3 linked regions of the Lacrimispora indolis DSM 755 genome follow. Each later gene encodes a partner of the first gene's protein in a complex. Links are inferred from orthologs where the notes say so. Each region holds a gene or a part of one and is shown on either strand. Other genes may lie near its edges.

Region 1 (3,671 bases):
CGCTATGGTCTGTCTGCCATTAAGAGCGTGGGAAAATCCGTGGTTGAGCTTATTGTGGCGGAGCGGGAGCAAAACGGTCTGTATCACGATATGGAAGATTTTATAGACCGGATGAGCAATAAGGAGGTCAACAAAAGAACTCTGGAAAATTTCATAAAATCAGGAGCATTGGATACCCTTCCTGGTACAAGAAAGCAGAAACTTCTGACCGCGCCGGATCTTTTGGAACAGAGAAGCAAGGAACGGAAGAATACCATGGAAGGCCAGATGACCTTGTTTGATATTGCAGGGGAAGAAGAAAAGACTCATTTTCAGGTGACCTTTCCCGATGTAGGGGAATTTTTAAAGGAAGACCTTCTTGCATTTGAAAAGGAGACCCTTGGCATCTATTTAAGCGGCCATCCCATGGAAGCCTTCGAATCCACCTGGAGAAATAATATCACCGCAACCACAATAGATTTTGTTGTGGATGAGGAAACGGGAAAAGCCGGTGTGGCTGACGGTGCTTATGTGACCATTGGAGGCATGATTACCGGAAAAACTGTAAAAACTACCAGAAATAATAAGATGATGGCATTTATCACCTTGGAAGACCTGGCAGGGGCAGTGGAAGTGATCGTGTTCCCAAAGGATTATGAGAGCAAGAGAGACCTTTTTGTGGAGGACTCCAAGGTATTCATACAGGGAAGAGTATCGGTAGGAGAAGACCCGGTGGGAAAGCTGATCTGTGAGCGGGTGACCCCATTCTCAGCCCTGCCAAAGGAGCTGTGGCTGAAATTTTCTGATAAGGAAACCTATATGGCCGTGGAAAGAGAAATTTTAGATGATTTAAAAGAATCGGAAGGTGATGATTCCGTCATCATTTATCTGGAAAAAGAGCGGGCCAGAAAGGTCTTGCCGGCTAACCGGAATGTAAATGCGGCGGGAAGACTCATCGATGCACTGGTAAAAAAACTTGGTGAAAAAAATGTCAGGCTCGTAGAAAAAAAACTTGAAAAGATTGGTAAAATGAATTAGAATACAACGTGTATGCAATGAGAAACTTACAAAAACAGATATCCGTGAATCAGGAGGAAGCTACTATGGCAAAACAAGTGAAAACCATCGGCGTATTAACCAGCGGCGGCGATGCACCAGGTATGAATGCTGCGATCCGTGCTATTGTCAGGACTGCAATCCATAAGGGATTGGAAGTAAAGGGGATCATGAGGGGATACGCAGGCCTTCTGCAGGAAGAAATCGTTGATATGACCAGCACCAGTGTATCCGATATCATCCACCGGGGCGGAACCGTTTTATATACAGCCAGATGCCAGGAGTTCACCACTGCCGAGGGGCAGAAAAAGGGCGCTGAGATCTGCAGAAAGCATAATATTGACGGCATAGTGGTCATTGGAGGAGACGGATCATTCAGGGGAGCAGGAAAGCTTTCTGCCCTTGGAATCAATACCATCGGACTTCCCGGAACCATTGATTTGGATATTGCCTGTACCGATTATACCATTGGCTTTGACACGGCTGTCAACACGGCTATGGAGGCCATTGATAAGGTACGTGATACATCTACCTCCCATGAACGCTGCAGCATCATTGAGGTAATGGGACGTAATGCAGGCTATATTGCCCTTTGGTGCGGTTTTGCCAACGGCGCAGAAGATATTCTTTTACCGGAGCGCTATGACGGGGATGAGCAGGCTCTCATCAACCGTATCATTGAGAACAGAAAACGGGGCAAAAAGCACCACATCATCATCAATGCAGAGGGGATCGGCCATTCTTCTTCCATGGCAAAGAGGATTGAGGCGGCAACAGGCATTGAGACCAGAGCCACCATACTGGGTCATATGCAGAGGGGCGGCGCTCCTACCTGTAAGGACCGTGTCTATGCTTCCATCATGGGCGCAAGGGCAGTGGAACTTCTCTGTGAGGGAAAGAGTAACCGTGTAATAGGATATAAGCATGGAGAATTCGTGGATCTGGATATTCAGGAAGCCCTTAGCATGACAAAGGACATCCCTGAGGATCAGTACCGGATCTGCAAAATGCTTGTGAGATAAGGAAACAGCGGAAGGTTTGACGGCCGGAAGAATACAGGCCTGTAGATATGGAAGGGGACGGAAGAGATGGAATATGGGGGAATCAGGCAAAACTTTGAAAAACACGGGTTTTCCACCCAGCTTTTCTCCACTAAGGAAGCAGCACGGGATTATCTAGTGTCTGCCCTGAAAAATCAGACCATTGGATTTGGAGGAAGTGTGACCCTTCAGGAGATGGGCTTATTTGAAGCGCTGCAGCAAACCAATGCCGTGGTATGGCACAACAAGGTACCTTCCAGGGATGTGCGGTACATGGCCAGTTGTGCGAACATCTATATAACCAGCGCCAATGCCGTAACAGAAGGCGGGCAGATCGTAAACATTGACGGGACAGGAAACCGGGTCGCTATGACCGCTTTTGGTCCCCAGACATGCTATTATGTTGTGGGCAAAAATAAAATCACCCCAAACCTAGAAAAGGCCATTTACCGGTGCAGGAATGTGGCTGCTCCGCAAAATGCCCGGAGAATCAATGCAAAGACTCCATGCGCCAGGAATGCAGACAAGTGCTATGACTGCAGCAGCCCAGCCCGCATCTGCCGAATAACGGCAGTCATTGACCGGGCGCCTATGGGCATGAAGTGTGAAGTCATCTTTGTGGATGAGGTATTGGGATATTAATAAAAGAATTCGGCGAGAGCAAACGGGACTTTTCAGTGAAATCCCGGCTGTTTCCCGCCTTTTTTTGTATGGGAACAATAAGAATTTTTCTTTAAGGGGATTTGACAACCGGAATCTTTCCGGTTATGCTGATATAAGGATGACCGCAAATGGATGGGAAAGCCTCGCGAATATCCGATTAACAAGGGACAGGAAGCAAGGAGAGAAAGAACATGGATGTAATTGAAAAGTATATCAATGAACTGATGGAAAAGAGTACGCCGGACCGTCCGGTATGGAACATCGAGAAACTGCTCCAGGGAGAGAAGGCCGGCTGGAATTACATAGACGGCTGTATGATCAAATCCATTTTAGAAATGTACGCCATCACCGGAGATTTAAAATATCTGGATTTTGCCGACACATTTATTGATTACCGGGTGAGAGAGGATGGAACCATAGATGGCTATGATGTGGAGGAACGGAATATCGATAATGTCAATGCAGGAAAAACCCTGTTTGAGCTTTACGATCTGACGGGAAAAGAAAAATACAGAAAGGCCATTGATCTGGTTTACAGCCAGATCGGGAAGATGCCCCGGACAAAAGAGGGAAACTTCTGGCACAAGAACATTTATCCAAACCAGGTATGGCTGGACGGCCTGTACATGTGCCAGCCATTTTATATGGAATATGAGACCCGGTTTCATAATAAGAAGAACTGCGGAGATATTTACAGCCAGTTTGCCAATGTGGTAAAGCTCATGAGGGATACGGAGACCGGGCTTTATTACCATGCATATGATTCCTCCAGGGAAATGTTCTGGTGCGATAAGATGACAGGACTGTCCCAGAATTTCTGGCTGAGAGCCTTAGGCTGGTACGCCATGGCTCTTCTGGATACCATGGACAAATCAGACAAGTCAGACGGAGAAAGCTTAAAGCACATGGAAGAAGCGTTCCGGGACCTGATTG
Region 2 (3,726 bases), 2.6 Mb from region 1 along the record:
TCCAGAAGGGCCTTTCCATCAATAAAATACTGCTTTGGACTTCCTTTTAAAATGACGGAAATAAGTCTTTTACCATCTTGCTCCCCATAGGTAACAAGGGTATTTCCGGCCTTAATCAGATATCCGGTCTTTCCGGCCACTGCCGAGGGGCAGTAAAATTCACTATTTGGATCCGTTGTCTTTACCAGACGGTGTTCGTTATAAATAGTAAGCCCATCCGGGTTATTGGAGGTGGGAGGAATATTGTGACTGATGGCAGAACTGATCTCCACAAGCTTTTTATTGCTGTAAGCCGCTTTTGCTATAAGGGCCATATCATAGGCAGTCACATACTGGGTATCTCCGTTAAGGCCTGAAGGATTGTCAAAATGGCTTTCTGTACAGCCAAGACTCTGTATCTTTTCATTCATCATGGCGACAAATTCTTCCCTGCTTCCGGCCACATGCTCTGCAAGGGCATTGGCCGCCTGATTGCAGGAATGGAGAATCAGGGAATAGAGACAGTCTTCCACAGAGAGCTTATCTCCGGTATCCACATTTAATTTATTTCCGCTGCCTTCTTCCACATTGTAAATGGAATCCTTTGAAAAGGTCACCGTGTCCTCAAGATCTGCTTTCTCCAAAACAATGAGGGCAGTTAAGATTTTCGTGATGCTGGCCGGCGGATAGGGAGCATGGATGTTCTGTCCAAATATAACGGCTCCCGAATCCCCGTCTATGATTATTCCGGCTTCTGCCTGGATGCCCGTATCAGACGGCCAGTCCGGCTTTGCATATACGGTCATAAGAAACAGCTGGCTGACCAATATGCAGCTTATCAGTACTTTTATCCTCCGATTCACGTATCATCCTCCTGACATGAAATATGCCCTAAAGCCGCATGAGAATAAATTATACGGTTTTAGGGCATTTATTTTACTTCGCGTAATCTGTAACTCTGGATTCCCGGATCACGTTGACCTTGATTTGTCCCGGGTACTCCAGGGATTCTTCAATTTTTTTGGAAATATCACGGGCTAAAAGCACCATGTCATCATCGTTAATCTGTTCCGGAACCACCATAATCCGAACTTCGCGTCCTGCCTGAATGGCAAAGGACTTGTCCACTCCTTTAAAGGAATTGGTAATATCTTCTAACTGTTTTAATCTGTTTGTATATGTCTCCAGAGTTTCTCTTCTTGCCCCAGGTCTTGCCGCAGAAATAGTATCCGCTGCCTGGACAATGCAAGCGATGAGACTCTGTGGTTCAACATCGCCATGATGAGATTCCACAGTGTTCAGCACGATTGCAGATTCCTTATACTTCTTACACAACTCCACACCCAGCTGAATGTGAGAACCTTCCATCTCATGGTCAACGGCTTTTCCGATGTCATGTAGTAAACCGGCGCGTTTGGCCATACGGATATCAAGGCCGATCTCTCCGGCTAACAGCCCTGACAATTGGGCCACCTCAATGGAATGCTTTAAGGCATTCTGTCCGTAGCTTGTCCTATATCTCAGCTTGCCAAGCAATCTGATGAGTTCCGGATGAAGTCCGTGAATGCCCACTTCAAGGGCAGCGGCTTCTCCTTCTTCACGCATATTGGTTTCTACCTCTTTTTGTGCCTTTTCCACCATCTCTTCAATTCTTGCCGGATGAATACGGCCATCCACTATAAGGCGCTCCAATGCGATTCTGGCTACTTCTCTACGAACCGGATCAAATCCGGATAATACAACTGCCTCAGGGGTATCATCAATAATGAGTTCTACTCCCGTAAGGGTTTCTAACGTACGGATGTTACGGCCTTCCCTTCCGATGATTCTGCCTTTCATCTCATCGTTAGGAAGCTGTACAACAGAAACCGTGGTTTCTGCCACATGGTCAGCAGCACATCTTTGGATGGCTGTCACCACATATTCCTTTGCCTTTTTCTCGGCTTCTTCTTTTGCTTTGTTGTCAAGTTCCTTAATTAATTTCGCAGTGTCATGTTTTACGTCATCTTCAACAGATTTTAAAAGATATTCTTTTGCCTGTTCGGAGGTAAGTCCGGAAATTTTCTCCAGTTCCTGAATGCCTTTCTCATAGAGAGATTCCACTTCGGCATTTCTCTTATTCAGGGCGTCCTCTCGAGCAGCCAGACCTGCTTCTCGTTTTTCCATAGCCTCGGACTTCTTGTCCAAGTTTTCTTCCTTGTTTAATACTCTTCGTTCATAACGTTGAAGCTCAGCTCTTCTTTCCCTGGTTTCCTTCTCCAGTTCATTCTTAGTCTTTAAAGACTCTTCTTTTGCCTCAAGGAGAGCTTCACGCTTCTTTGTCTCAGCGGTCTTTAATGCTTCATCTATTATTTCCCGGGATTTTTCTTCTGCAGTGCCAATTTTACTTTCGTAGGTATTCTTACGATACGTGATGGCAGCAGACCAGGCAATAAAAGCAACTACTACTGATGCAACGATTGCAATCAATGCAGCCGTGAATACTGATACTGACACAGGAGCACCTCCTTATTAGATTTTCATTGTACAACAATACAACACTACAATTTTAAACTGTTTTATACATTATGTCAAGTATTTCGCCCCTGTTTCCGGTATACTTATACACATTTTCCCCGTTGTCAGATATCACTATAAAAGCCGCCTAAAACATGGCTTATGGCATCGTATGAAAACCCTTTTCTTCCCAAAGCAGCCATGATCCTACTGCGTTCCTTAAAGTCCATCTCTTCCGGCTTTAAGCACTTCTTTCTCACATAGGCCCTTATTTGGGCTTCCTCATTCACCGGCTGCTCTCTAAGGATCTCCTGGATCACCTCTTTATCCAGCCCTTTTTTTTGCAGTTCGTACTGGATCTGTCTTTCGCTTTTCCGTTCCAGATTAAATTCCACATACCTGCGTCCATAGTCCTGGTCATTGATAAAGCGGTGCTCCTTTAAAAAATTTATGGCATAATCGGCGGCTTCCTTGGGATATCCTCCGTCCTTTAGCTTCCGCCTCAGTTCCTGCTCCGTCTTGTCCGAGGATTTCAAAAGATAGAGGACCCTCTCTCTGGCTCTTTTTAGTAAAACTTCCTGCAGGATCTCCTGATAGGTTTCCTCTGAAAGCGGCTTGCCTTCCTCAATTCCAAATCTTCTGATTTCCCCACGATAAAGGACAAGAGTAAAATCATCCTCCAGAATGATTTTACTCCTGCGCTTATCGAGGGGCACGATCTCTGTAACTATCATATATGCCCCTTATTCTATCTATTTTTCCGGCCTTCATAAACCCGGAGGCCAAATCTTTCTAAACATTACTCCTGAGGAGCTTCGTCCTTGCTTCCTTCTGCCTTGATCCTTTTGCTTTCCTTGGCCGCAGCTCCACCGGAGCCCTCCGGCGCTGCGCTGCCTTCTTCATGGAGTCCATACTTTATGCGGACCTTATTCTCAATCTCCAGGCAAACAGCCGGATTGTCCTGAAGATAAGTCTTGGCGTTCTCCCGTCCCTGGCCGATCTTAACGTTATTATAAGCAAACCATGCTCCGCTCTTTTCCACAATATTCTCTTTTACAGCCAGATCCAGGATATCTCCTTCCTTGGAAATCCCCTTGCCGAACATGATGTCAAATTCCGCTTCCTTAAACGGCGGTGCGATCTTGTTCTTCACGACCTTCACGCGGGCCCGGTTTCCAACCATATCTCCGCCCTGCTTTAAAGTCTCTATCTTACGAATATCCAGACGGACAGATGCGTAAAACTTAAGGG
Region 3 (3,802 bases), 3.3 Mb from region 1 along the record:
AATATGCTCAGCCCAATACTCCAATGTACGGAATTTAACCAATGCTGCGGCCTGCAGCCCAGAATGAAAAAAAAGGATCTGGCGGAAGAGCTGGGGGTCAGCAGGACAACTCTCTGGAGAATGATAAAAAGACAGGAAGAAAACAGTTGAAATGGAAAATACGAATTGAAAGACGATGGTCAGAACCGATAAGCCAAAGCCTTTAGGGTACGTATAAAATGGCATTTTTATGGGTAAATTACAGGCATAGAGGGAGTTTTTGCCACTATAATTTGTTCCTGCTCTCAAATAGAAATAATTGACAACCACTTCTCCCTGTGGTAAACTGTATCAGTACAAATACGCGCCGATACCCGGTATTTCGGATACTCCAGCCAATGCTTGGTATGAGGTGAGACTTAAAGACTAAAGGAGGAAATCAACATGATTTCAAAGGAAAAGAAAGCAGCTATTATCGCTGAATTCGGCAGAAAGGCCGGCGACACAGGTTCACCGGAAGTACAGATCGCAATTCTGACAGAGAGAATCACAGAATTAACTGATCACCTTCAGAAGAACCCAAAAGATCATCATTCCAGAAGAGGCCTTCTGATGATGGTTGGACAGAGAAGAGGTCTTCTTGATTACTTAAAGAAGACAGACTTAGAAGGCTATCGTTCCTTAATCGAGAAGTTGGGAATCAGAAAATAATAAACCATTTAGGGTGGAGAACTTCTCCACCCTATCTGTCTATTAAGAAAAGAATATTAAAAGTAGAAGCATTCCCCGAGACCGCTGATGTGCGCGTAAAAGCAGAGCCAAAAGTTGGAGACAGGGGAAGGATATGCCCGCATATCCATCCCCTGTTTCCGGCTTTTGGCGAGCCACCGCGAACGAGGGACCAAAGGTCCCGAGTTTGCGGCGGCAGATTCTGCCTGCGGCAGATTCTGCTTATTCTCCCTGACGGGCTGCATAAGCAAACTCATTTTTGCGCGCAGATCAGTAGTTTCGGCGTCTTCTACTGTTAATATAAATTATTAATCCAATTAAAGGAGATACCAGTATGTACAAGAGTTTTAGTATGGATCTGGCCGGCAGGACATTGACCGTTGATGTCGGCAGAGTAGCAAAGCAGGCAAACGGCGCAGCGTTCATGCACTATGGTGACACCGTAGTATTAGCCACTGCAACTGCTTCTGATAAGCCAAGGGAGGGAATCGACTTCTTCCCCCTGAGCGTGGAATATGAAGAAAAATTATACGCCGTAGGAAAGATTCCCGGCGGCTTCAACAAAAGAGAGGGAAAAGCGTCTGAAAACGCCATTTTAACTTCCCGTGTCATTGACCGTCCCATGAGACCCCTGTTTCCAAAGGATTACCGTAACGATGTGACCTTAGACAACATCGTCATGTCCGTAGACCAGGACTGCAGCCCGGAGCTGACGGCTATGTTAGGCTCCGCCATTGCCACCTGCATTTCCGATATTCCTTTTGACGGTCCCTGTGCTTCCACCCAGATCGGCCTTGTAGACGGAGAACTTGTGGTAAACCCGACCCAGGCTCAGAAGCAGGTATCTGATATGGCTCTTACGGTGGCTTCCACAAGAGAAAAAGTCATCATGATCGAGGCAGGAGCCAATGAGGTTCCGGAAGATAAGATGATCGAGGCCATTTTCAAAGCTCATGAAGTAAACCAGGAAATCATCAAATTCATTGATACCATCGTAGCAGAATGCGGAAGGCCAAAGCATGAATACACCAGCTGCGCAGTGCCGGAAGAGTTATTTGCTGCCATTAAGGAAATTGTCACTCCGGAAGAGATGGAAGTTGCCGTATTTACCGATGAAAAGCAGGTAAGAGAAGAAAACATCCGCAAGATCACCCAGAAACTGGAAGAAGCCTTTGCAGAAAAGGAAGAGTGGCTGTCCGTATTAGGAGAAGCCATTTACCAGTACCAGAAAAAGACCGTCCGCAAGATGATCTTAAAAGACCACAAGCGTCCTGATGGCCGTGCCATGAATCAGATCCGCCATCTGGCAGCAGAGATCGATATGCTTCCAAGAGTGCATGGTTCCGCCATGTTCACCCGCGGCCAGACCCAGATTTTAAATATCTGTACCCTGGCTCCATTATCAGAAAGCCAGAGATTAGACGGCATTGATGATATGGAAACATCAAAGAGATATATGCACCACTACAATTTCCCGTCCTTCTCTGTAGGAGAGACAAGGCCTTCCAGAGGACCGGGACGCAGGGAGATCGGTCATGGCGCGCTGGCAGAAAGGGCATTGATCCCCGTACTTCCTTCAGGAGAAGAATTCCCATATGCAATCCGTACCGTTTCCGAGACCATGGAGTCCAATGGTTCCACCTCTCAGGCAAGCATCTGTTCCTCCTCCATGTCCTTAATGGCGGCAGGTGTTCCCATTAAAGCGGCTGTTGCAGGTATTTCCTGCGGTCTGGTTACCGGAGATACGGATGACGATTATATCGTTCTGACCGATATTCAGGGACTGGAAGATTTCTTCGGCGATATGGACTTTAAGGTGGGAGGAACCCATAAGGGTATAACTGCCATCCAGATGGATATTAAGATCCACGGCCTTACAAGACCGATCATTGAGGAAGCTATCCGAACCACCAGAGAAGCAAGACTTTATATCCTTGACGAGGTTATGGCAAAAGCCATTGCAGAGCCGCGTAAGGAAGTTGGCAAGTATGCTCCGAAGATCGATCAGATTTCCATTGATCCTCAGAAGATCGGCGATGTGGTAGGAAAGCAGGGTAAGGTGATCAATAAGATCATCGAAGAGACCGGCGTAAAGATCGACATTTCTGATGACGGAAGTGTATCTGTATGCGGAACCGACCAGGCTATGATCGACCGCGCGATCCAGATCATAAAGAGCATTGTAACAGAGATCGAAGCAGGTCAGGTCATCACAGGAAAGGTTGTCAGGATCATGAACTTTGGCGCCTTTGTTGAGCTGGCTCCCAACAAGGATGGAATGATCCACATTTCCAAGCTGTCTGAAAAGAGAGTGGCAAAGGTTGAAGATGTGGTCAACATCGGCGATGAAGTGACTGTTAAAGTCATTGAAGTTGACAAGATGGGCAGAATCAACTTAAGCATGAAGCCGGCAGATTTGGCTGCTAAGGCAGAAGATAAGAAAGAAGAAAAAGTGTCAGAATAAAATAATGATGCCATAAGGCAGACAGCGGACAGATTCATATCCATCTGCTGTCTGTTTTTTCTATCATAGGAAAGGGGAATACCATGGAAAAACAGACACTGGCAGAAGTTGCCTCCCAAAAGCTGCTGCAGATGATACAGGAAAAGGGGTATGTCCCAGGAGACAAGCTGCCTACTGAGGTGGAGTTGTCTGAGGTCCTGGAGGTGGGGCGCAATACGGTCCGTGAAGCGTTGAGAATCCTGATGTCCCGGAATATTGTCACCATCCGGCAGGGATCGGGAACCTTTCTCTCAGATAAAAATGGTGTGGCCGATGATCCTCTGGGTTTTACCATGATAGAAGACAGAAGAAAGCTGACGGAGGATCTGATTCAGGTCAGGGTCATGCTGGAACCTCCGATTGCAGCTCTGGCAGCCCAGAACGCCACGGAAGAGGATATCCGGTGTCTGGAGCAGATCCTTCTGGATCTGGAGGAAATGATAGAAAACCGGGAGGATTATTCGGAGAAGGATTCCCAGTTCCATGCCCAGATTGCCAACTGCAGCCATAATCTGGTCATGGCAAATCTGGTACCCGTGATCACGGATGGGGTCCATATTTTTGCTGTTTCAGTCCGGGAGACGGAGTATG

What was found. The genes of interacting proteins can lie anywhere in the genome.
Region 2: pfkA (region 1) and rny share a complex: the UniProt entries of both Bacillus subtilis proteins name them as parts of the possible RNA degradosome complex. The link is inferred for Lacrimispora indolis DSM 755 from one-to-one orthologs.
Region 3: pfkA (region 1) and K401_RS0117375 share a complex: the UniProt entries of both Bacillus subtilis proteins name them as parts of the possible RNA degradosome complex. The link is inferred for Lacrimispora indolis DSM 755 from one-to-one orthologs.

The regions. Positions count from the first base shown.
Region 1 is NZ_AZUI01000001.1:272,952-276,622, reverse strand. What follows is about bases 246-3,069. They hold pfkA (6-phosphofructokinase), read left to right. Parts: upstream 246-1,082; coding sequence 1,083-2,057; downstream 2,058-3,069. Other genes in these bases: K401_RS0101340 (glycoside hydrolase family 88/105 protein), read left to right, coding at 2,930-3,069; K401_RS0101350 (lactate utilization protein), read left to right, coding at 2,124-2,717; K401_RS0101360 (DNA polymerase III subunit alpha), read left to right, coding at 246-1,017. Outside these bases: more of K401_RS0101360, read left to right, coding at 1-245; more of K401_RS0101340, read left to right, coding at 3,070-3,671. UniProt on the Bacillus subtilis protein: Catalyzes the phosphorylation of D-fructose 6-phosphate to fructose 1,6-bisphosphate by ATP, the first committing step of glycolysis.
Region 2 is NZ_AZUI01000001.1:2,906,469-2,910,194, reverse strand. The notes cover bases 196-3,074. They hold rny (ribonuclease Y), read right to left. Parts: upstream 2,476-3,074; coding sequence 916-2,475; downstream 196-915. Other genes in these bases: K401_RS0113960 (regulatory protein RecX), read right to left, coding at 2,601-3,074; K401_RS0113970 (D-alanyl-D-alanine carboxypeptidase family protein), read right to left, coding at 196-842. Outside these bases: more of K401_RS0113970, read right to left, coding at 1-195; more of K401_RS0113960, read right to left, coding at 3,075-3,209; recombinase RecA, read right to left, coding at 3,275-3,726. UniProt on the Bacillus subtilis protein: Endoribonuclease that initiates mRNA decay. Initiates the decay of all SAM-dependent riboswitches, such as yitJ riboswitch. Involved in processing of the gapA operon mRNA, it cleaves between cggR and gapA.
Region 3 is NZ_AZUI01000001.1:3,615,372-3,619,173, forward strand. What follows is about bases 653-3,607. They hold K401_RS0117375 (polyribonucleotide nucleotidyltransferase), read left to right. Parts: upstream 653-1,042; coding sequence 1,043-3,172; downstream 3,173-3,607. Other genes in these bases: rpsO (30S ribosomal protein S15), read left to right, coding at 653-690; K401_RS0117380 (FadR/GntR family transcriptional regulator), read left to right, coding at 3,256-3,607. Outside these bases: K401_RS0117365 (sigma 54-interacting transcriptional regulator), read left to right, coding at 1-150; more of rpsO, read left to right, coding at 424-652; more of K401_RS0117380, read left to right, coding at 3,608-3,802. UniProt on the Bacillus subtilis protein: Involved in mRNA degradation. Catalyzes the phosphorolysis of single-stranded polyribonucleotides processively in the 3'- to 5'-direction. Necessary for competence development in Bacillus subtilis.